3 regions of the Pseudomonas sp. AC016 genome follow, and region 1 is predicted to be linked to each of the others. Evidence: riboswitches for the same ligand, from Rfam matches in the RefSeq annotation. Region 1 holds a riboswitch; each other region holds the start of a gene.
The links. A riboswitch is a leader RNA that binds a small molecule or an ion and turns the genes downstream of it on or off. The one in region 1 is predicted to bind cobalamin.
Positions count from the first base shown of each region.

Region 1 (7,272 bases):
ATTACCGGTGCCGGACTGTCTGCGGATTCTGGATTGCCGACTTACCGAGGTATAGGCGGACTCTATAACGGCCGAACCGATGACGGCCTGCCGATTGAGGTCGCGTTGTCCGGTCCGATGCTGCGACGTGATCCCGAGCTGTGCTGGAAATACATCGCTCAACTGGGCAAGGCCTGTCTGAGCGGGCAGCCCAATTCTGCGCATTACGCGATCGCCCAGTTGCAGCGCATCAAGCCCGAGTGCTGGGTGTTGACCCAGAATGTCGATGGTTATCATAGAGCTGCAGGCAGTCCGCCTGAGCGCCTGATCGAGATTCACGGTCAGATGGCGCCGCTGTTCTGCCAGTCCTGTGGCGCAGAAGATCCTCAGTTGAGTGAGCATCTGCAGCGACCAATGCCACCTTTGTGCTCAATCTGTAGTGGCGTTTTGCGACCGTCCGTCGTTCTTTTTCAGGAAATGCTCCCGGAACAGGCCTTGGAAACACTGTATGAACAACTGGCTATAGGCTATGACGCGGTGCTGACCATCGGCACTACCGCAAGCTTCCCCTATATTCACGAGCCGGTGATCAGGACCAGGGTTTCCGGGGGTTTCACGGCAGAAATCAATCCTGAGGCGACCGATCACAGCGCGCAAATGGACGTGTTTTTGAAGTGCCGGGCGGCACATGTCATGGAAAAACTCATAAGTCACATTTAGTTCGATTGAATTTGCAAATGACTTGGATAGAAGGCATAGTCTCGCCTTCTTAACAGTTCAGCCACGGTCGTGCCCATGCTAGTTGTTCGCTTCGCACCCCTCGTGCCCCTCGCACTCGTCACATTCCTGTTCGGTTGCTCGGCCAATATGCCGGTTTCTCAGCAAGAACAGGCTCAGCAAGCGCCTCGTTATCAGAACACCGTCACCGCCCAGTCCGCTGCCCGCCGCGCCGATGCCGCCGCCCTGCAGGACGAGATGGCCACTGAAGACGAACTGGCCCAGTTTGCTGACAACCAATCCTACAAACTGCCGGTTCTGGCCGACAGCATCCTTGAACGTGGCAAGGCCCTGATCGGTACGCGTTACCAGTTCGGCGGCACTTCGACCCGTTCGGGTTTCGATTGCAGCGGCTTCATCGGTTTCCTGTTCCGCGAAGAGGCTGGCATGAACCTGCCGCGCTCGACGCGTGAAATGATTAACGTCGATGCGCCTCTGGTCTCGCGCAACAATCTCAAGCCGGGTGATCTGCTGTTCTTCAGCACACGCGGCCGTGGTCGCGTCAGCCACGCAGCGATCTACGCCGGTAACGATCAGTTCATCCACTCCAGCAGCCGCCGCAGCGGTGGTGTGCGCATCGACAGCCTCGATGACGCTTACTGGAGCAAAACGTTCATCGAAGCCAAGCGTCCTCTGGCAATGGCACCCGGTGCCGTAGCCGTGAAGACGCCAGCAGTTGCTACACAGACAACGGCGATGACATCGACTACAGTCAAGACCGCAGTAAAACGCCGTAAGTAAATGAAATATGGAAAACGCAGACAGGCCGATGGCCTGTTTTCGTTTTTGAGCTTCTCGGCAGCGTAAGCCGCATCCGGATCAGGTTGTTGTGGTTATGTCGATTGCTTTGCGCCTGATGGTTATCTCTATTGCCGCGTTGCTTGGCGCCTGCGCCAGCGCACCGCCGCCTCCCCAGCCCCGGATCGTTCAGCGTCCGGTGGTAACTGCTCCTCCCCAGATTCTTTCCCAGGCTGCCGAAGATGTGCTGTTTCGCGCATTGGGGCTGGTCGGCACGCCCTATCGTTGGGGCGGCAATACGCCGGATTCGGGTTTCGATTGCAGTGGCCTGATCGGCTATGTATACCGCGACGCTGCGGGGATCTCCCTGCCGCGCTCCACGCGTGACATGGTTGTGATGGGCGCGCCGAATGTGCGCCGCGAACAGCTGCAGTCAGGGGATCTGGTGTTCTTCGCCACCTCGGGCGGCTCGCAGGTTTCCCATGCAGGGATCTACGTCGGCGAAGGCCGCTTCGTGCACGCGCCGGCCACCGGAGGCACGGTCAAGCTCGACAGCCTCGACAAGCCGTATTGGCAGAAAGCCTACCTCAACGCCAAGCGCGTGATTCAACCGTCGGACTTGGCACAGAATCGTCCTTGATCGCTGATGCCGCAGCTTCTGCCGTTGTCGTGCAGATAACAGCGGATTGTGGGAAAAGCCACGTTCATTCAGTAAATGGTGATCGTTCCTACGCTCTGCGTGGGAATGCCTCCCAGGACGCTCCGCGTCCGGCTCTGAGCGTCACCGCGTTATTGAGCCGCCTTCACCGACGTCACGCGCCAGATCTTGTTGCCCACGTCATCCGCCACCAGCAATCCGCCGCGATGGTCGTTGACCACACCTACCGGACGGCCCATGGCCTTTTCGTCGCTGTTGAGGAAGCCGGTCAGCACGTCGACAGGCGCGCCGTTGGGTTTGCCGCCGCTGAAGGGCACGAATACCACCTTGTAACCACTGTGCGGTTTGCGGTTCCACGAACCATGCTGGCCGATAAACAGGCCTTCGTTGAACGGTGCTGCCAGCGTCTTGCCGTCGGCGAACACCAGCCCCAGTGATGCTGTGTGCGGGCCGACCGCATAATCGGGGGCGATGGCCTTGGCGACCAGTGCCGGGTTCTGCGGTTTGACGCGCTCGTCCACGTGCTGGCCGTAGTAGCTGTAAGGCCAGCCATAGAAGCCGCCGTCCTGCACCGAGGTCACGTAATCGGGCACCAGATCGCTGCCGATCTCGTCACGCTCGTTGACGGCTGTCCACAGTTTTCCAGTGGTTGGCTCCCAATCCATCCCGTTGGGGTTGCGCAGCCCCGAGGCGAAGATGCGATGGTTGCCGGTGGCAGCGTCCACTTCCCAGATCGCTGCACGGCCTTCTTCCTTGTCCATGCCGTTCTCGGCCACGTTGCTGTTGGAACCGACGGTCACGTACAGCTTGCTGCCGTCCTTGCTGGCAATGACGTTCTTGGTCCAGTGGTGATTCAGCGTGCCGCCCGGCAGGTCGACCACTTTGGTCGGCTGGGCGCTGATCGAGGTCTGGCCGTTTTCATACGGGAAGCTGATCAGGCGGTCGGTGTCGGCCACGTACAGCTTGTTGCCCACCAGTGTCATGCCGAACGGCGAGTTGAGGTTCTGCAGAAAGACGCTGCGGGTTTCGGCCACGCCGTCATTGTTGGTGTCGCGCAGCAGGGTGATGCGGTTGGCGCTCGGTACGCCCGCACCGGCGCGGCCCATGACCTTCTCCATGACCCAGCCACGGATGCCTTTGCCATCATCCGGCTTGGCCGGTGAGTTGGTTTCCGCGACCAGTACGTCGCCGTTGGGTAGCACGTACAGCCAGCGCGGGTGATCCAGATGTTCAGCGAAGGCGCCAACCTGGGTGCCTGGCGCGGCCACCGGTTTTGCGTCCTTTTCCCAGCCGATGGCCGGGGCGATGTTGACCGTCGGAATCAGTGTCTTGTTCGGCTCCGGCAGTTTTGGAGAAGGCCCTGTTCCATCCGAGACCTGCAAGGTCGAAGATTCGCCGCACGCCGCGAGGCCGCCTGCGAGCAGAAGCAGTACGGCGTACTGTGGTCTGATTTTGAACATCGTGAATCTCCATCGACAAAGGCTTGGTCCAGTAAGGGATAGAGATACCCTGACCGCCGAGGTTCAATTGCGAGCCACCATCCGGCGGCGTCATGCAAGTGAATGGCCTTTATGCCCTGTGTACTGCGGTGTCGATTGACGCTCCACCCCCAACCCTCTACCCTTCGCGGTTTGTTTCAGGTGCTCTGCAATCCTCCCGATTGGCAGGGTGAAACAGGGAAGCCGGTGAGGGTCTGACGATCCGATTCCGGCGCTGCCCCCGCAACGGTAAATGAGTCAAGGCTGTGCATCGTGCCACTGCGTTTCGACGCGGGAAGGCGTGCAGCCCGGATGACCCGCTCATGAGCCCGGAGACCGGCCTGAAATACTCAATGGCATCACGGAGGGTGATGCTCTGTGCAGGGCGTTGCCGTGCTGTTCAGTGCTGTCCTTCCGTCTGCTTTCGCGACCCCCCGAGCGGAGAGCCGAGATGAACGAATCCCCCGAACGCGACGAACGCCATCTGGCGCGCATGCAGCGCAAGAAAGCCGTGATGGACGAACGTATCGCCAGCTCGCCCAATGAATGCGGCCTGTTGCTGGTGTTGTCCGGCAATGGCAAGGGCAAGAGCAGCTCGGCGTTCGGCATGCTTGCGCGGGCAATGGGCCATGGCATGCAGTGCGGCGTGGTGCAGTTCATCAAGGGGCGCAACAGCACAGGCGAGGAAATGTTTTTCCGCCGCTTCCCCGAGCAGGTGCGCTATCACGTGATGGGCGAGGGCTTTACCTGGGAAACCCAGGATCGCCAGCGCGATATCGCGGCCGCCGAAGCTGCCTGGGCCGTGAGCCTGGAAATGCTGCGCGACCCGGCTATCGGTCTGGTGGTGCTCGACGAGCTGAACATTGCCCTCAAGCACGGCTATCTGGATCTTGAACAGGTATTGACCGATCTTCAGGCGCGCCCGCCCATGCAGCATGTGGTGGTGACCGGCCGTGGCGCAAAACCCGAACTGATCGACCTGGCGGATACCGTTTCGGATATCGGCGTGGTCAAACATGCATTCCAGTCCGGCATCCGGGCGCAGAAAGGTATCGAACTGTGAGCCATTCCGTTATGAGCATCCGTTCATGAGAACCCCCAGGGATTGCCCGGCAGTACTGATCGCTGCACCGGCCTCCGGTCAGGGCAAGACCACCGTCACCGCAGCACTGGCACGCCTGCACCGCAATCAGGGGCGCAAGGTACGGGTCTTCAAGTGTGGCCCGGACTTTCTCGATCCCATGATTCTCGAGCGGGCGAGCGGGGCGCCGGTGTTTCAGCTGGACCTGTGGATGGTCGGTGCCGACGAGAGCCGTCGCCTGCTGTGGGAAGCCGCCGAAGACGCGGACCTGATCCTTATCGAAGGCGTGATGGGCTTGTTCGACGGCACGCCGTCCAGTGCTGATCTGGCGCGGCACTTCGGCGTACCGGTGCTCGGCGTGATTGACGGCACGGCGATGGCCCAGACCTTCGGTGCCCTGGCGCTGGGGCTGGCGCGCTATCAGCCTGACCTGCCGTTTGCCGGCGTGCTGGCCAATCGCGTGGGCACCGTACGTCATGCGCAGTTGCTGGAAAACAGCCTGACCGAAGGCCTGCGCTGGTATGGCGCGCTGTCCCGTGAAACCGGCTTCGAACTGCCCAGTCGCCATTTGGGGCTGGTGCAGGCCGACGAACTCAACGACCTGGACCTGCGTCTGGACATGGCCGCTGCGGCCCTGGCCTCCACCTGTGAGGTGGCCTTGCCGCCTGCGGTCACGTTCACTGCGCCAGAACCGGTTCATGTCGAGCGCTGGCTGGACGGCGTACGGATTGCCGTGGCTCGCGATGGAGCCTTTGCGTTCACCTACGGCGCGAGTCTCGATCTGCTGCGCAATATGGGCGCGGAACTGAGCTTCTTCTCGCCGATCCGCGACAGCCATCTGCCTGAAGCAGACAGCCTGTACCTGCCCGGCGGCTATCCCGAGCTGCATCACGTCGAGCTGTCTGCCAACGCCACGATGCTGGCCGATATTCGAGCGCACCATGCGGCAGGCAAGCCTACATTGGCCGAATGCGGCGGCATGCTGTATCTGCTCGAAGCCCTGACCGATGTTGAAGGCGTGCGCGCTGAACTGGTCGGTCTGCTGGCGGGCGAGGCGGCGATGCAGAAGCGTCTGGCAGCGCTGGCGTTGCAGGCGGTCGAGATGCCGGAAGGCGAGTTGCGCGGTCACACCTATCACCATTCTTTGACCACCACCGAACTGCAGCCGATTGGCCGAGGCGTCAGCCCCAACGGCGGGCGCGGTGCGGAAGCGGTTTATCGTGAAGGCCGTCTTACCGCGACCTATATCCATTTCTATTTTCCGTCCTGTCCCCAGGCGATTGCGGCCCTGTTCAAGCCATGACCGAACATGCGTTCAATGATGAAGAGCGGGCAGCGGTGTACCGCGCTATTGCCGAGCGCCGCGACATGCGGCACTTCGTCGGTGGCAGCGTGGCGCCCGAACTGCTTGCCCGTTTGCTGGAAGCTGCACACCAGGCACCCAGCGTTGGCCTGATGCAGCCCTGGCGGTTCATTCGGATCAGCGACCCGGCACTGCGTGTCAGGATGCAGGCGCAGGTCGAAGAAGAGCGGGTCCGCACGGCCGAGGCACTGGGCGAGCGGACCGACGAGTTCATGAAGCTCAAGGTCGAAGGCATCAACGACTGCGCCGAGGTGCTGGTTGCCGCGCTGATGGAAGGTCGCGAGCAGCACATCTTTGGCCGTCGCACCCTGCCGGAAATGGACATGGCGTCGTTGTCCTGCGCGATCCAGAACCTGTGGCTGGCTGCGCGCGCCGAAGGGCTGGGCATGGGCTGGGTGTCGTTGTTCGACCCTGACGCACTGGCCGATCTGTTGGCGATGCCGGAAGGCGCCAAGCCGCTGGCGATTCTCTGCCTGGGCCCCGTGAAAGAATTTTACCCAGCACCCATGCTCGTGCTGGAGGGCTGGGCGCAGGCGCGTCCGCTGAGTGAACTGTTGTATGAGAATCAATGGGGAGTGAGTCAATGAGTGTGGCGCTGTTGAGCGTGGCCGGGGTTGCGCTGGATGCGCTGCTCGGCGAGCCGAAACGCTCCCATCCGCTGGTGGCGTTCGGGCGCTTTGCCAATCGTCTGGAGCAGCGCTTCAACAGTGGCGGCCGGGGCTGGCGCAGCCATGGCGTCACGGCCTGGTTCGTGGCGGTGATCCCGCTGACACTGCTGGCCACGCTGCTGAGTTGGGCACCGTTCGTGGGTTGGCTGGTGGAGATTCTGGCGCTGTATTGCGCGCTGGGCATGCGCAGTCTCGGTGAGCATGTGCAGCCGGTGGCCCAGGCATTGCGCAGCGATGATCTGGAGGAGGCGCGTCGTCGCGTCGGCTATCTGGTCAGCCGCCAGACCAGCGAACTGGATGCAACTGAAGTCGCCCGCGCGGCCACCGAGTCGGTGCTGGAAAACGGCAGCGATGCAATATTCGCTGCACTGTTCTGGTTTGTCGTAGCCGGTGTTCCCGGCGTGGTGCTGTATCGCCTGAGCAATACGCTGGATGCCATGTGGGGCTATCGCAATGAACGTTTCGAGCGTTTCGGCTGGGCTGCGGCGAAGATCGATGACCTGCTCAACTATATTCCTGCACGCCTGGTG
Region 1 is NZ_CEEDCC010000001.1:1,571,646-1,578,917, reverse strand. Features, by position in the region: gene AC0IXS_RS06955 (NAD-dependent deacylase) at 1-699, shown strand, start outside; gene AC0IXS_RS06950 (C40 family peptidase) at 775-1,497, shown strand; gene AC0IXS_RS06945 (C40 family peptidase) at 1,592-2,134, shown strand; gene AC0IXS_RS06940 (PQQ-dependent sugar dehydrogenase) at 2,284-3,612, opposite strand; cobalamin riboswitch at 3,774-3,989, shown strand; gene cobO (cob(I)yrinic acid a,c-diamide adenosyltransferase) at 4,082-4,693, shown strand; gene AC0IXS_RS06930 (cobyrinate a,c-diamide synthase) at 4,719-6,014, shown strand; gene bluB (5,6-dimethylbenzimidazole synthase) at 6,011-6,661, shown strand; gene cbiB (adenosylcobinamide-phosphate synthase CbiB) at 6,658-7,272, shown strand, end outside.

Region 2 (7,272 bases), 880 kb from region 1:
CCAGCGCCTGCCGAACGATCCGGTCGTCGTGGTCGCTCCAGGGTGCAAGCGCCGACAACCAAGGCGTGCGGCCCAGCTCCACGGCATCCAGTACCGTAATTGCGTCACTGGTTTCTGCCTGTTGCTCGACCACCGCCAGCGCGCGGGCAATGTCGCGCCGGTTCAGGCTCGACAGAGGCCGTTCGCCGATCGTTACCTGACCGCTGGACGGCTTGTGGATGCCGGACAACAGCTTGAGCAGGGTCGATTTGCCCGAGCCGTTCGGCCCCACGATGCCCAGCGTTTCGCCTTGCGCGATGCTCAGATCCACGTCGCGCAGCAGTGTTGCGCCGCGAACCGAATAGCCAAGCCCTGTGCAACCGAGCGCCGGGGTGCCGATATCGGGAGTGAAGGCGTTCATCGTGTCCTGTTCCCCTGAATGAGGATCAGCGCAAATACCGGTGCGCCGATCAGGGCGGTGATCACCCCGATGGGCAGCGCCTGGCCCTTGATCAGGGTGCGGGAGAGAATGTCCGCAGCGATGAGGAACAGCGCGCCGCTCAAGGCGCTCAGTGGCACCAGCCGGGCATGGCGCACGCCGGTGAGCATACGTACAGCGTGGGGGATTACCAGACCGACAAAACCGATGGACCCCACAATCGAGACCATCACTGCCGTGACCAGGGCCGCAGTGGCGATCAACACGATCTGCACCCGCCGTACGGCGATGCCCAGAGACGCGGCGGAGTCGCTGCCGAAGGTGAAGGCATCCAGTGCGCGCCGATGCCAGAGGCACACCAGAAGGCCAAACAGCGCCGCCGGGACAGCCATCCACACCGAGGGCCAGCGTACGCCACTCAGGTTGCCCAGCAACCAGAACATGATGCCGCGCGCCTGTTCGGAGCTGGCCGACTTGGTGATCAGGAACGAGGTCAGCGCGTTGAACAGTTGCGAACCGGCAATGCCCGCCAGAATGATCTGCCCGGCCGCGGTGTTGCCCCGCGAGGAATGGGCGAGCAGGGCAACCAGAGAGAACGCCACCAGCGCACCGACAAAAGCGCCTGCCGACATGGAAATGACCCCGGCACCGAACCCCAGAATCGCCACCATGACTGCGCCGGTCGAGGCGCCGGCTGAAATGCCCAGCAGATAAGGGTCCGCCAGCGGGTTGCGCAACAGCGACTGCAGCACCACGCCACAAATGGCCAGCCCGGAACCGCAGGCTGCCGCCACGATGGCGCGGGTCAGCCGGTAATTCCAGACGATGCCTTCATCAATGGGGTCCAGCACATAGCCTGCCGCCCACAGTTTGTTGGCCAGCACCTGGAACACCACCTGCAGGCTGATCGAGGTCTCGCCAATGGCAGCGCCGACGATGATCGCCAGCAGCAGCACTGCCGAGACCCAGATCACATGGCCGAGCGCGACGGGCAGTTTCATGGAGTGGCGTTGAAACGGTTGGCGGCGGCGGACAGCTCTTCGATGCCGGTGAACAGGCGCAGGCTGGCCTGCATGCCTTCGGCGTCGATGATCACGATGCGGTCGTGCTTCACAGCGTCCATGTTGCGGGTCACCGGGTCAGACTTGAGGAATTCGATTTTCCTGCGGTAATCGTCGGCCGGAAAACGGCGACGGTCCATGCGGGCGATCACCAGAATGCTCGGGTTGGCCTTGGCGATGGTTTCCCAGCCAACGGTCGGCCACTCTTCATCGGACTGGACGATGTTACGCATCCCCAGATTATTGAGCATGAAGTCTGGAATACCCTTGCGACCCGCGACGAAAGGGTCGGCTTTCAGGTCGGAGCTTGAGAACCAGAACACTGCTGATACGTCTTTGTCGTGGTTCTGTTTGACGTTGGCCACTGCAGCGCTCAGGCGGGCCTTGAGATCGGCGACCAGTTTGTCGCCGCGCTCCTGCGCATCAAAGATCTGCGCCAGTTGCTCGATGCTCTTGTAGATGGTCTCGATGCGAAACGCTTCGAGGCGCGTGCCGTCGGCGCCGACCAGATTGTCCTTGCCTTCGCAGTCGGACGGCATGAGGTAGGTCGGGATTTTCAGTTCGTGGAACTGCTCCCGCGTGCCGACTGCGCCTTGCTTGCCGACCATCCATTCCAGCTGCACGGCAACCAGTTCGGGACGTTTGCCTATCACGGCCTCAAAACTGGGTTCGTTGTTGGCCAGGCGCTCGACCTTGTCGTTCTGCTCTTTGAAGCGCGGCAATACATCGTTGAACCACAGGGAGGTGCCGACCAGTCTGTCGCCCAGGCCCAGCTCGTAAAGCATCTCCGTGCCCGACTGGCCGATGGTCACTGCTTTGGTCGGCGCATGCTCGAACGTCAGCGAGTAGCCGCAGTTTTCAAGGGTCAGCGGATAGTGGGTCGGTGCGGCGAACGCAAGGCTTGAAAAGGTCAGGCTGGCAGCGAGTGCGGCAAGGCGGGGCAGTGACATGGAATGCGACCTCGATTCGAACGTGTGTCAGGGCGCACGCACAACAGGAAAACACATCCCGGCCTGCCGGAAACGGCAGCACTCGGCGCACCAAGGCCAGACGCAAGGATGTCCTTCCCGGGCACCCCGCCGGTTAGTGATTGATACAGGTCGGCAGGTCTCCTGACTGGCATGTCATCACCTGGCTCCGGCCTTCCCGGGGATCACCCAGTGGCAGTGGTGGAGCAGGCTCGATGCCTACAGTTGCGGGGGCAGTTTCGTTTCGGCTCGTGGCGTGAGGCGGGCGAATTCCCTGTTAGTTCCTCTCGGAAACCGACGGGCGGCATGGTAAACGATAAGGGATGGGCTCGCTATGGCTTTGCACGCAGGCGTTGCAGGCTGTTGATCAGGTGCAGACGCATGGCTGCACGGGCGGCGTCGCGATCCTGATGGGCGAGGGCGTCGAAGATCTGTTCCTGCTCGCGTTGCTGAATATGAGGATCGTCTTCCATCTGCAATGACGTGATGTTGCCGAAACCACTGCGCGCGCGCGGCAGAATGCTGCTGCCCAGCTGGTTCATCACATCGGTGAAGAAGCTGTTGGCGGTGCACAGGGAAATGCGGCGATGGAATTCGTAATCGGCCTGCAGGGTGTCCTGGCCGGTCCGTACGCAGCGGTGCAGTTCGTCGAGCGCCTGACGAATGGCGCTCAACTGTTCGGGCGTACGACGTTGTGCAGCCAGCGCGGCGGCTTCGGGCTCCAGGCTCAGTCGCAATTCTATGATTGCCACGGCGTCGCCGGGTGTGCCGATGGACAGCTCGTCCGACGGATCGGCCCTGGCCTCGGAGGCGTCGACAACAAAGGTGCCGATGCCATGCCGGGTCTCGACCAGTCCTTCGGCCTGCAGGCGTGACATGGCTTCACGGACAACGGTACGACTGACCCCGGTTTCACGAATGATCACCTGCTCGGTGGGCAGTTTTTCGCCGCTCTGGATCTCGCCTTCGCGAATTTTGCGGGCGAATTCGGCAACCAATTGCTGGGTCAGGCTGGAACGGCGGCCTTTAGGGGATGCGGTAGGTTCCATGGCGGGTGATCAGGTCCGTGTCGGGGCGCTGAGTATAACCTCACTCAGGGCGTGTTTTGTGCGGGGATCGCAGCCTATACTCGGGTATTCGATAGACATGAGGCTGCAATGTCGGACAACGCGCTTTCCTCGCAAAAGAATCACCGCCGCCTGGCTGAAACCCTGGTCGACCGCTTTGCCCAGCGCATGCGTGACGGAGTGCTTCAGCGTGGCGAGAAGCTGCCTTCCGAGCTCAACATCATGGAGGCCGAGGGCGTCAGCCGCACGGTGGTGCGCGATGCGTTGTCGCGAATGCAGGCGGCGGGGCTGGTGGAAACGCGTCATGGGGTCGGGACCTTCGTGCTCGATATGCCACCGCCGGAAGGGTTTTCCGTCGGGCCTGCCACTATTGTCACGGTGGCGGATGTACTGAACCTGCTGGAGTTTCGTCTGAGCCTTGAGGTCGAAGCGGCAGGTCTGGCGGCACAACGGCGCAGTCCTGAAGCATTGCTGGAGCTCAAGCGGGCCTTCGACGCCCTGCTGGAGGGGCCGCAGAAGTCCGGAACGACCATCAACGCCGACTTTCAGTTTCACCTCAGGATTGCCAAGGCGTCCGGCAATGCCTACCTGATCGATATCATGAAACACCTCGGCACCAAGCTGATTCCCCGCACCCGGATGAACTCGGCCTACACCGGCCAGAGCGACCGAAATGCCTATCTGGCTGGCATCAATGCCGAACACCGGCAGATCTACAGCGCCATTGCCGAAGGCAACGTCGACGCCGCCCGCTCGGCCATGTACCTGCACCTCAACGGCAGCCGCATGCGCCTGCGCAGGACACAGGCCCTGTACAGCGACTGACATCGAAGGGACGCAGAGCGTCCCGGGCTGCATGCCGACGCGGAGCATCGGCACGATCAACTTTGTCAGCCCTACCTGATCGTTCCTCACGCTCCAGCGTGGGAATGCCTCTTGGGACGCTCCGCGTCCCGGGCTGCATGCCGACGCGGAGCATCGGCACGATCAGCTTTGTCGGCCTTACGCTGATCGTTCCTCACGCTCCAGCGTGGGAATGCCTCTTGGGACGCTCCGCGTCCCGGCGACCTGCGGCAGTGCTCGGCCAACCCTCAAAGAAAGTTGTACTGCACACCCACCCGCAATCTCAGCTGGCGCTTGTCGTCCTCGGAGTTGACCTTGATGTCGCCGACTTCGAAAAACGGCACCCAGTTCTTGTCCCATTTGTATTTGAAGGCTGCGTTCTGTTCATAGTCGGTCTTGTCGTTGTCGTAGCGGATGTAGTCGGCGTCGAAGTAGGTGAACTGATACTCGTAGGACCAGGGGCCTTTGGTGGCGTAGTTGACCCAGACGTCGTAGCGGTTGACTGACTGATCGTTCATCTGGTTATCGGGCATGTCCCTGTTGACGCGGTCACGGTCGAGTTTGATCGAGTCATACCGGTAGCGACCGGAAAGCGTCAGTTGATCGGTGACCTTGTAGCCGACCTTCAGCCCCATCTTGTAGGCCGTGGAGCGCTCGATGCTTTCCAGTGCGAGGGAGGGGGTCAGCAGCCACTTGTCATTGAGCTTGTGCTGATAACTGACCGTCAGTTCGTGGCCGTTGCCAACGGTGTTGTCGAACGCGACGTCCTGGCGATCACCCGCCGTTTTGTACTTCAGTTCACCTTCAAAGCCCCAGCCGCTGTCCAGCCGCGTGCCGAACTTGACCCGGTCGGCGTGCATGCGGGTGCTTTCTGCGTATTGGTGGCGATAGTTGATGTAGGCGCTGTCGGCATGGGTCCATGCGCTTGGGAACAGGGCGGCCAGGGAGAGCAAAGCGATTGATTTTTTCATTTTTTTATTCTTGTTCGAGTGAGAAAAAAGGTGTTTGAGGTAAATCGCAGGCAGCCGGATCCGATGGCCGGTTCGGCCAGGGATCACGCTGTCAGCAGGGTTCGTTGGTGTGCAGGACCTGCAGCGGTCATCCGCTCGGTCGTGCGTCCATGTCGCGGCTGGCCTGGATCAGCAGTCGTGAGTAGTCGTGCTGCGCCTGATCGTTGCTCAACTGGCTGCTGTCGAGCGTCTCCACGACCTGGCCCAGTTGCATGACGGCAACCCGGTCGCACAGGTGCGCGACCACGCCCAGATCGTGCGTCACCATCAGGTAGGTCAGGCCCTGCTGCTGACGAAGGTCCGCCAGCAGGTTGAGGATTTCAGCCTGCACCGAGACGTCGAGCGCCGAGGTCGGTTCATCCAGCAGCAACACGCGCGGCTCCAGAATCAGCGCTCTGGCAATCGCGACTCGCTGACGCTGGCCACCGGACAGTTGATGCGGGTAACGAAAGCGGAAACTCTCGTTGAGGCCGACGCGGTTCAGCACGTCGCAGACGCGTCGGTCACGCTGATCGATCTTGTGGATGCTCAGCGGTTCCTTGAGGGCCGCGTCAATGGTGTGACGCGGGTGTAACGAAGCGTAGGGGTCCTGGAACACCATCTGCACGGTGCGGTAATGGCTGGCGTCGAGCTTGCGGCCGACCTGCTGGCCCGACACGCTCAAGGCACCTGTCCAGTGGTGGTACTGCCCGGCCAGACAGCGCAGCACAGTGGTCTTGCCCGACCCCGACTCGCCGACCAGCCCGAACGACTGACCCTGCTCGACCTGCAGGTTGACGTCGCGCAGCACCTGATTCAAAGCAGTGCCCGTGCCGAAGCTCAGGTTCAGTGAATTGACTTCAATCATTGCCATGGGAGCGTTCTCAGTGAGTGAGCCAGAGGGGATCGCGCTGCAATACCGGCAGGCTGGCGCGCGGGCGATCAAGGCTGGGCAGTGCGGCCAGCAGGCCCTGTGTGTACGGATGGCAGGCCTGATCCAGCTCATCGGCCTTGAGCGACTCCACGACGCGTCCGGCATACATCACCAGCACGCGGTCACAGAAATGCCGCACCATGTTCAGGTCGTGACTGATGAAGATCAGCCCCAGATCCCGCTCACTGACCAGTTCTTCGAGCACATTCAAGACCTGGCGGCGTACCGACACGTCCAGCGCCGAGGTCGGTTCATCGGCGATGATGACCTGCGGATCGGTGATGACCATCATGGCGATCATGATCCGTTGCCCCATGCCGCCCGACACCTCGTGCGGGTACAGCTCGTAGACCCGCGCCGGTTCGCGAATGTGCACCTTGGCGAGCATGTCCAGCGTGCGTTCGCGGGCTTCCTTTCGCGATACCCGGTGGTGGGCCAGGTAGGCCTCGGCAATCTGCTCGCCGACCTTGATCACCGGATTGAGCGAATATTTGGGGTCCTGCATGATCATCGACATGCGTCGTCCGCGAATGCCCTGGATCTGTTTTTCACTGCATTCGAGCAGATTGACGTCACCGAAGCGCAGGGTTTTGGCCGTGATCCGCGCGCTGGCCGGGTGCAGGCGCAACAGGCTGCGCCCGACCGTGGACTTGCCCGAGCCGGACTCGCCGACGATTGCCAGCTTTTCCCGGCCCAGCGTGAACGACACGTCGCGAACCGCCGCCGTGGTCTTGCCGCTGTTGTGGAACTCGACCCGCAAATCTTCTACCGCAAGCTTTATCTGAGACATGGTTATCGTCCTTGTTATTGTCATTCGCTGCGTGGATCGAGTACGTCGCGCAGGCCGTCTCCGAGCAGGTTGAACGCCAGGCTGACCAGCATGATGGTCGCGCCGGGCGCTGCCACCAGCCACCAGCTTTCCAGCATGTAGCGGCGGCCGCTGGAGATCATTGCGCCCCATTCCGGTAGCGGCGCCTGGGCGCCCAGCCCGA
Region 2 is NZ_CEEDCC010000001.1:690,461-697,732, reverse strand. Features, by position in the region: gene AC0IXS_RS02870 (ABC transporter ATP-binding protein) at 1-400, opposite strand, end outside; gene AC0IXS_RS02865 (FecCD family ABC transporter permease) at 397-1,419, opposite strand; gene AC0IXS_RS02860 (ABC transporter substrate-binding protein) at 1,416-2,429, opposite strand; cobalamin riboswitch at 2,565-2,761, opposite strand; gene AC0IXS_RS02855 (FadR/GntR family transcriptional regulator) at 2,780-3,496, opposite strand; gene AC0IXS_RS02850 (FadR/GntR family transcriptional regulator) at 3,605-4,339, shown strand; gene AC0IXS_RS02845 (oligogalacturonate-specific porin KdgM family protein) at 4,606-5,328, opposite strand; gene AC0IXS_RS02840 (ABC transporter ATP-binding protein) at 5,456-6,220, opposite strand; gene AC0IXS_RS02835 (ABC transporter ATP-binding protein) at 6,231-7,070, opposite strand; gene AC0IXS_RS02830 (ABC transporter permease) at 7,091-7,272, opposite strand, start outside.
Region 2: linked by a shared signal. The riboswitch ahead of AC0IXS_RS02860 (ABC transporter substrate-binding protein) and the one ahead of cobO (cob(I)yrinic acid a,c-diamide adenosyltransferase) in region 1 are both predicted to bind cobalamin.

Region 3 (7,272 bases), 4.3 Mb from region 1:
GATTATCTGAGCAGACGCTGAACCCCGGTGTATCGCTTGGCAAAACTTATAAATACTGGGTGTTGCGCACGACTCATCAAAAGCGTACCGTAAGGTTCACTTATGAAGAGGGTCGCATCATGTTAGCCACTTCGAAAACGCGTCTGCTTCACGAGCCGATCAAACCTGTCATCGGCACCCGGATTCTCAATACCAAAGAGGAGCTGCTGAGCGGCGAGCTTGCGGACGAGATTCGCGGTTTGCTGGAGCAGCGGGGCGTGCTGGTTTTTCCGCGAGTCGGTTTCAGTGATGCCGAGCAGATCGCGTTCACTCGCACGCTGGGCACGTTTTCGGCGGAAGCCAGCGACGGTCAGAACGTCACCAAAATTACGCTGGATGCCAAGGTGAACCCGGCGGGTGCCGAGTATCTGAAGGGTTCGCTGTATTGGCACATCGACGGCACCAGCAGTGATGTGCCCATCCTGGCCTCGCTTCTGTCCTGCAAGGTGACGGCGACCTGGGGTGGCAATACCGGGTTTTGCAATACGTATGCGGCTTATGAGGCGCTGTCTTCGGCGGACAAGCTGCGCTATGCCGGCATGCGTGTCGTGCACGCGCCCTGGTCGTCGCTGTTTTACTACAATCCCGAGCCGAGTCTGGCGACGCTCAAGGTCATGCAGGCCATTGGCGAAAAAGAACTGCCGCTGGTGTGGAAGCATCGCTCAGGTCGTAAGTCGCTGATTCTGGGCTGCACGGCGCAGCAGGTGGCGGGCGTCAGCCGGGCCGAGAGCGCACGGATTCTGGTCGAACTGCGTGAGTGGGCGACGGGTGATTCGTTCAGCTACAGCCACGAATGGCAGGTGGGTGATCTGGTGATCTGGGACAACACGGGCACCATGCATCGTGCCGAGGCGTATGACCCGGAATGCGGGCGTTTGATGCATCGCACCAAGCTGCAAGGCGAGGAACCGTTTGAATGAGCCCCGACTGTGATGTTGTTCGAAAATAGACTCATGTGTACATTTACGCATTGACTCACACCATGCGTTCACATGTTCGCGACATTCGGGCGCTTATGCTCGGCCAGTCATTGGTGTAACGAGCCGTTATCAGTCGGCTGGAGGAAAGACCTATGTGCGGATCCATGCGCGGTACCAAGGAACCCATCGCGGGTGTGTTCGTGTTGCTGTTGCTGGCTGCAGGAGGCTGGGCGGCGCAAGAGCCGTTTCCCCACTTTGGCAGCGATATCACGCCTGATTCGCAGGTGAATGAAAAGGTCCGTACACAGCCAGTTCAGTCACGTCAGCTGCCACCGGACGACCTGCGTCGTTTCAGCAATGCCGGGGCCGCGTCTGACTATGTCCACACCATTGCGGGTGCCCGCTGCTTGCCGAGCTCTGTCGCTAAGGTCTGAACAGATGGGCATGACCTGCCCGATACAGTGATGATTCGCTGAACGTATCGTTTGCCAGCACGCGTCCTACCAGTATCAGTGCGGTGCGCCGGAACCCCTTGGCCTGCACCTTTTCTTCGATGTCCGCCAACGTGCCCTGTACCCAGTCCTGATCCGGCCAGCTGGCGCGATGCACCACGGCAATCGGGCAGTCCGCGCCGTAATGCGGTATGAGCTCTTCGATGATCCGGTGCAGATTGTTGACCCCCAGATGAATCGCCATCGTGGCCCGATGCTGAGCAAGGCTGGCCAATTCTTCGCCGGGCGGCATTGAGGTCTTGTCGGCGTAGCGGGTCAGGATCACGCTTTGCGAGATGTCCGGCAGGGTGAGTTCTGTGCCGAGCAACGCCGCGCAGGCCGCCGTTGCCGTAACGCCGGGGATGATTTCAAAGGGAATGCCCAGCTCGCGCAAATGACGGATCTGCTCGCCGATGGCGCCATACAGGCTTGGATCACCCGAATGCACGCGTGCCACGTCCTGGCCTTGCGCATGAGCGGTCTTGATCAGTTCGATGATCTGTTCCAGGTGCAGCTCGGCGCTGTTGACCACCTGCATAGCCTGATTGCCCTCAAGTACCGCGATGGGCACCAGCGAGCCTGCGTAGATGATGACCGGGCAAGTGCGAATCAGGCGCTGGCCCTTGACGGTGATCAGCTCCGGGTCGCCGGGGCCTGCACCGATGAAAAAAACGGTCAAGGGAATCTCCTGAAATGACTCATTGTCGGAATTATCCGCCGGTTGCGGGGCTGGTTGCCAAGGCAAATGTAGCGTGGGTGCTTTTCTGGCGTTCGATCACCAGTCCGGCAGTGCCATCACCCAATTGCGCCGCAAGGGCCAGCGCCGAACCTTCGGCGACGCCGTGGCAGCCGGTGTGTTGCAGCACATTCGCCGAGCGATGGGTGAGGTGAAGATCCCAGTACACCAGTTGCGCCGCGTTGAAGAACACCAGTGGCACGGCCAGTTGTCGCGCCAGCGCCAGCAGGCCGGGCTCTTCGCTTTTCAGGTCGATGGAGGCCAGCGCGGTAATGTCGCTTATGTCGAGTCCATGCGCGCTGAGGTGGCACTCCAGCAGTTCATGCAACTGAAGGGCAGAGCAGCCGCGCCGACACCCCAGGCCCGCGACGATGACAGAAGCGGGCAGGGCGTTCGTCTGCTCAGGCCGGGTACGGTTCGGCATGCTGCAGATCGGCGTTGTTGCGGCGGAACAGCCAGGCGCTGATCAGGCCCAATGCTACCCAGAACACGGCATTGGTCAGCAGCGAAGCGATGATGAACTGCGATTCGAGTGCTTCAGGCGCGAGACTCTCATGAACCAGCGGCTGCGGTGCGCCGATCACATGAGGCGCAACCAGAATGGCAACGCCCAGCACTTTGAGCAGCAGGTTCTGACCGAAGATCAGCAGCGCGAGGCCAGCAGCGGTAGAGGCTGCGGTGCCAATCCACCAGAACTGACGCTGACCGAGTTCGGCCGCTGCGGTGCCCGGCAGTTCCGGTGGCAGGCCCAGGGTTGGGGCCAGCACGAAGACGGCGAAACCGGCCAGTCCCCATCCGGCGCCCTGAAGCGGACTGCCCGGTGCGCGCAAGGTGTAAAGCCCGGCAAGCATCAGTGCGAAACCAACCGCGACCACCAGATTGCCGCCGGTGGTGGATAGCACGCGCTGCCAGCCGTTTTCCGGCTCCCAGGCGGCTTTATCATGTTCATGACTGTGCTCGGCCACAACGCCGCCAGCCTGTTCATGCTCGTGTTCGGCAGGTGCGTTTTCGTAAGTCTCGGCCTGTTGGATCAACGGGACGACCCAGAAGCTTTGCAACAAGGTCAGTAGCAGCGCTGCGAGCAGGCCGGTGAAGCCTGCGGTGGAGGCGATTCGCTTGAACATTGTGTTGTCCTCAATGACAAGGGAAGGCAGCGCTGTGACGGGTGTCGTGTGCCGCGTTGTGCACGGCGGCGATGTGCGAGAACCCTGCAAAGTACACCAGGCACGCGCCCAGCAGTACGGCGCTGATGGCGGCGGTGAGACGTTGCGTGCGGGTGGAGCTTGCTGCGGCCGAATGGCTGCTGCTGATGGTCGTCATGGCGTTCCCTCTGGAGACGTTGGGCAAAAGCGGGCCATGCGCAAAGATACCCGCTGACGAACGTCAGAGGTTTCAACGGCGCCCGCCCACCGCGGGTGTGTCATTTGCAAACGTAGCGGGCCGGTCTCCGGGCTCGCGAGGGGACGTGACAGCACTGTCCGTCCTTCGAAGTCACCTTCCCATGCCTGAGCACAGTGGATCTGACTTCCTCTCGCTTACCGTTGCGGGGGCAGCACCGGACTTGCTCAACGATCTGAGCGCACCGGTTTCCCGTTTCACCCCGTGAGGGGCACCCGTAACAAGGCGCACAGGAGACCACGCGTCGCGGGGGATCGTCAATCTCAGCGATTGACCTGCCAGCGGTCACTGCGTAGCCTTGCCGGTTCGAGGTTCTTCGCTTGCTGCCCAGTGCGCAAGCGCAGCTAAGACGGGAATGCGGTCGATGCCGCAGCTGCCCCCGCAACTGTAAACGGTCATGTTCATCGCACAGCCACTGCCCCGGCGGGAAGGCGCGATGAGCGCGCGTTGGCAAGGCCCGAAAGCCTGCAATGCGCTGCCGTAAGCCAGGAGACCTGCCTCGAACCGGGCCAAGGCCTGCGAATTCTCACTACAACCGGGCGGGGTGATCCGGTGGCGATCTGATCCGCGTGCGTGGCACGCGGCTCTCGTCCTGTTTGCCCGCCGCATTGCCACAAGGGCATCTGATGAAAACACTGGCCAAGCTTCCCGTCACCATCGTCACCGGCTTCCTGGGCTCGGGCAAGACCACCCTGTTGCGGCACATGCTCGATAACGCCGAAGGGCGTCGCATTGCCGTGATCGTCAACGAATTCGGCGAGCTGGGCATCGACGGCGAAATCCTCAAGCAGTGCACCATCGGCTGTACCGAAGAGGAAGCCAACGGTCGTGTCTACGAACTGGCCAACGGCTGCCTGTGCTGCACCGTTCAGGAAGAGTTCTTCCCGGTGATGCGTGAGCTGGTCGCCCGTCGTGGCGATCTGGATCACATCCTGATCGAAACCAGCGGCCTGGCGCTGCCAAAGCCTCTGGTTCAGGCTTTCCAGTGGCCGGAAATCCGTAACGCCTGCACGGTCGACGCGGTCATCACTGTCGTCGACAGCCCGGCGGTACTGGCGGGCACTTTTGCGGCCTTCCCGGATCAGGTCGATGCCCAGCGCAAGCTTGATCCGAACCTGGACCACGAGTCGCCGCTGCACGAGCTGTTCGCCGATCAACTGGCCAGCGCCGATCTGGTCATCCTCAACAAGGCCGACATGATCGACGTTGACGGTCTGGCCAAGGTTCGCGCCGAAGTCGCCGAAGAGTTGCCGCCTGCCGTCAAGGTGATCGAGGCCAGCAGTGGCCGCCTGCCGATCAGCGTCTTGCTGGGTGTCGGTGCCGAATCCGAAGTCCACATCGACGGTCGCAAGACGCACCATGACCATCACGACGGTGAAGACGATGATCACGATCACGACGCCTTCGATTCTATTTCCATCAAACTGCCACAGGCCGATGAAGCGGCGCTGCTCAACGCGCTGACCCAACTGGTTGTGCAGCACGGCATCCTGCGCGTCAAGGGTTTTGCTGCGATTCCCGGCAAGCCGATGCGCCTGCTGATTCAGGGCGTGGGCACGCGTTTCGACAAGCATTTCGACCGTGCCTGGCGCGCCCACGAAGAGCGCATGACCCATCTGGTGCTGATCGGCCAGGAGCTGGACGCTGCTGCGCTGGAAGCTCAACTCAACGCCGCGATCGCAGGCTGACCCATGCACCTGCTGAGAACCCAGCCCGGCGGTTTCGTACCCGACGACAGCATCGCTGATCTGGGGCAGACCCCCGCCGATCTGGTGATTCTCTGCAGTGGCGATTCGAGTCTGGCGCTGCTCGCCGAAGCCGCCCGGCAGTTGCCGGAGGATTATCCCAGTCTGCGTCTGGCCAACCCGATGCAGGTGCAGAATCACGCCTCGGTCGATCTGTATGTCGATGAGGTACTGCGCCACGCCAAAGTGATTTTGCTTTCCCTGCACGGCGGCATTGGCTACTGGCGTTACGGCGTCGAGCGGCTGATGGAGCTGGCTGCGCAGGGCGTCACGGTGATTATGGTGCCGGGGTGTGACCGGCACGATCCGGAATTGATCGACCTGAGCACCGTTGCGGCGACCGACTGCAACCGCCTGTGGCAATTTCTGCGTCAGGGCGGTCTACAGAATGCGTTGGACCTTTATAGCTGCATCGCCAGCACCTGGCTTTCGCGCGACTATTCATGGGCCGAACCCCAGCCACTGCCACGCACCGCTATTTATCATCCGAAGCGGGCAACTGCCGGATTGGCGGACTGGCGGGCTGACTGGCGCAACGATCAGCCTGTTGCAGCGCTGCTGTTCTATCGTTCGCACCTGCAGGCCGCCAACACCGGGTTCATCGATGAGTTTTGCGAGCGACTGCAGGCGCAGGGCCTCAACCCTTTGCCGATCGCCGTCGCCAGCCTAAAGGAGGCTGGCTGCTTCACGCAGGTAGAAGACTGGCTGGATGAGGCCGGAGTCGAACTGATCCTCAATACCACCGGCTTTGCTCAATCGAGCCCTGAAACGCCGCATTTGCGACCGTTTCGGCGCGATGTACCGGTGATCCAGGCCATCTGTGCGCAAGACAACGAGCCTGCCTGGAGTGCCAGTGCGCAAGGCCTGGGTGCGCGCGATCTGGCGATGCACATCGCGTTGCCGGAGCTGGACGGACGCATCATCAGTAGGCCGATCAGCTTCAAGGATCTGGCATGGCGCAGCGAGCGCAGTCAGTCCGATGTGGTCTGCTATCGGGCGCATCCTGAGCGCATGGACTTCGTTGCCCAGCTGGCACGACGCTGGATTCTGCTGGCGCGCCTGCCCAATGCCGACAAGCGTGTGGCGCTGATTCTCGCCAACTACCCGACCCGCGATGGCCGAATCGGCAACGGCGTCGGGCTGGACACGCCCGCCGCCGCGCTGAATATCCTGCGCGCCATGCAGGCCGAGGGTTATCCGCTGGCCGGGCTACCCGACAGCGGCACTGAACTGATCAAGCAATTGCTTGGCGGCGTGACCAATGATCTGGACAGCGTCGATCAGCGCCCGTGTCAGCAGAGCATGGCGCTGGAAGAATACCTGGACGCGTTCAATGCGCTGCCGCAAGCCAATCGTGACGCGGTGAACGCCCGTTGGGGCGCGCCGGACGCCGACCCAATGTTCCGCAGCGGCCGGATGATGATCGCAGGCATACGCTATGGTTTGACCTTCGTCGGCATTCAGCCGGCACGCGGCTATCAGGTCGATCCAAGCGCGGTCTACCACGACCCGGATCTGGTTCCTCCGCACGGCTACCTCGCCTTCTACTTCTGGCTGCGCAAGGCCTACGGCGCGCACGCGGTGGTGCATGTCGGCAAGCACGGTAACCTGGAGTGGCTGCCCGGCAAGGGCGTAGGCCTGTCCGAGAACTGCTGGCCGGACGCTGTGCTGGGCCCGATGCCGAACATCTATCCGTTCATCGTCAACGACCCGGGCGAGGGCGCACAGGCCAAGCGTCGCACGCAGGCCGTGATCATCGACCACTTGATGCCGCCGCTGACTCGCGCCGAAACCTACGGCCCGTTGCGCAATCTGGAACTGCTGGCGGACGAATATTACGAAGCACAGTTGCTGGACCCGCGTCGCGCCCGCGAGCTGCAGCGCGACATTCTGAATCTGGTCCGCGAAACCCGGATCGACCGGGAACTGGCGCTGGATGAAGC
Region 3 is NZ_CEEDCC010000001.1:5,840,964-5,848,235, forward strand. Features, by position in the region: gene AC0IXS_RS26315 (DUF2314 domain-containing protein) at 1-21, shown strand, start outside; gene AC0IXS_RS26320 (TauD/TfdA dioxygenase family protein) at 120-959, shown strand; gene AC0IXS_RS26325 (hypothetical protein) at 1,124-1,393, shown strand; gene cobM (precorrin-4 C(11)-methyltransferase) at 1,383-2,129, opposite strand; gene AC0IXS_RS26335 (cobalamin biosynthesis protein) at 2,161-2,610, opposite strand; gene AC0IXS_RS26340 (CbtA family protein) at 2,588-3,310, opposite strand; gene AC0IXS_RS26345 (CbtB domain-containing protein) at 3,321-3,506, opposite strand; cobalamin riboswitch at 3,608-3,818, opposite strand; cobalamin riboswitch at 3,877-4,100, shown strand; gene cobW (cobalamin biosynthesis protein CobW) at 4,211-5,272, shown strand; gene cobN (cobaltochelatase subunit CobN) at 5,276-7,272, shown strand, end outside.
Region 3: linked by a shared signal. The riboswitch ahead of AC0IXS_RS26345 (CbtB domain-containing protein) and the one ahead of cobO (cob(I)yrinic acid a,c-diamide adenosyltransferase) in region 1 are both predicted to bind cobalamin.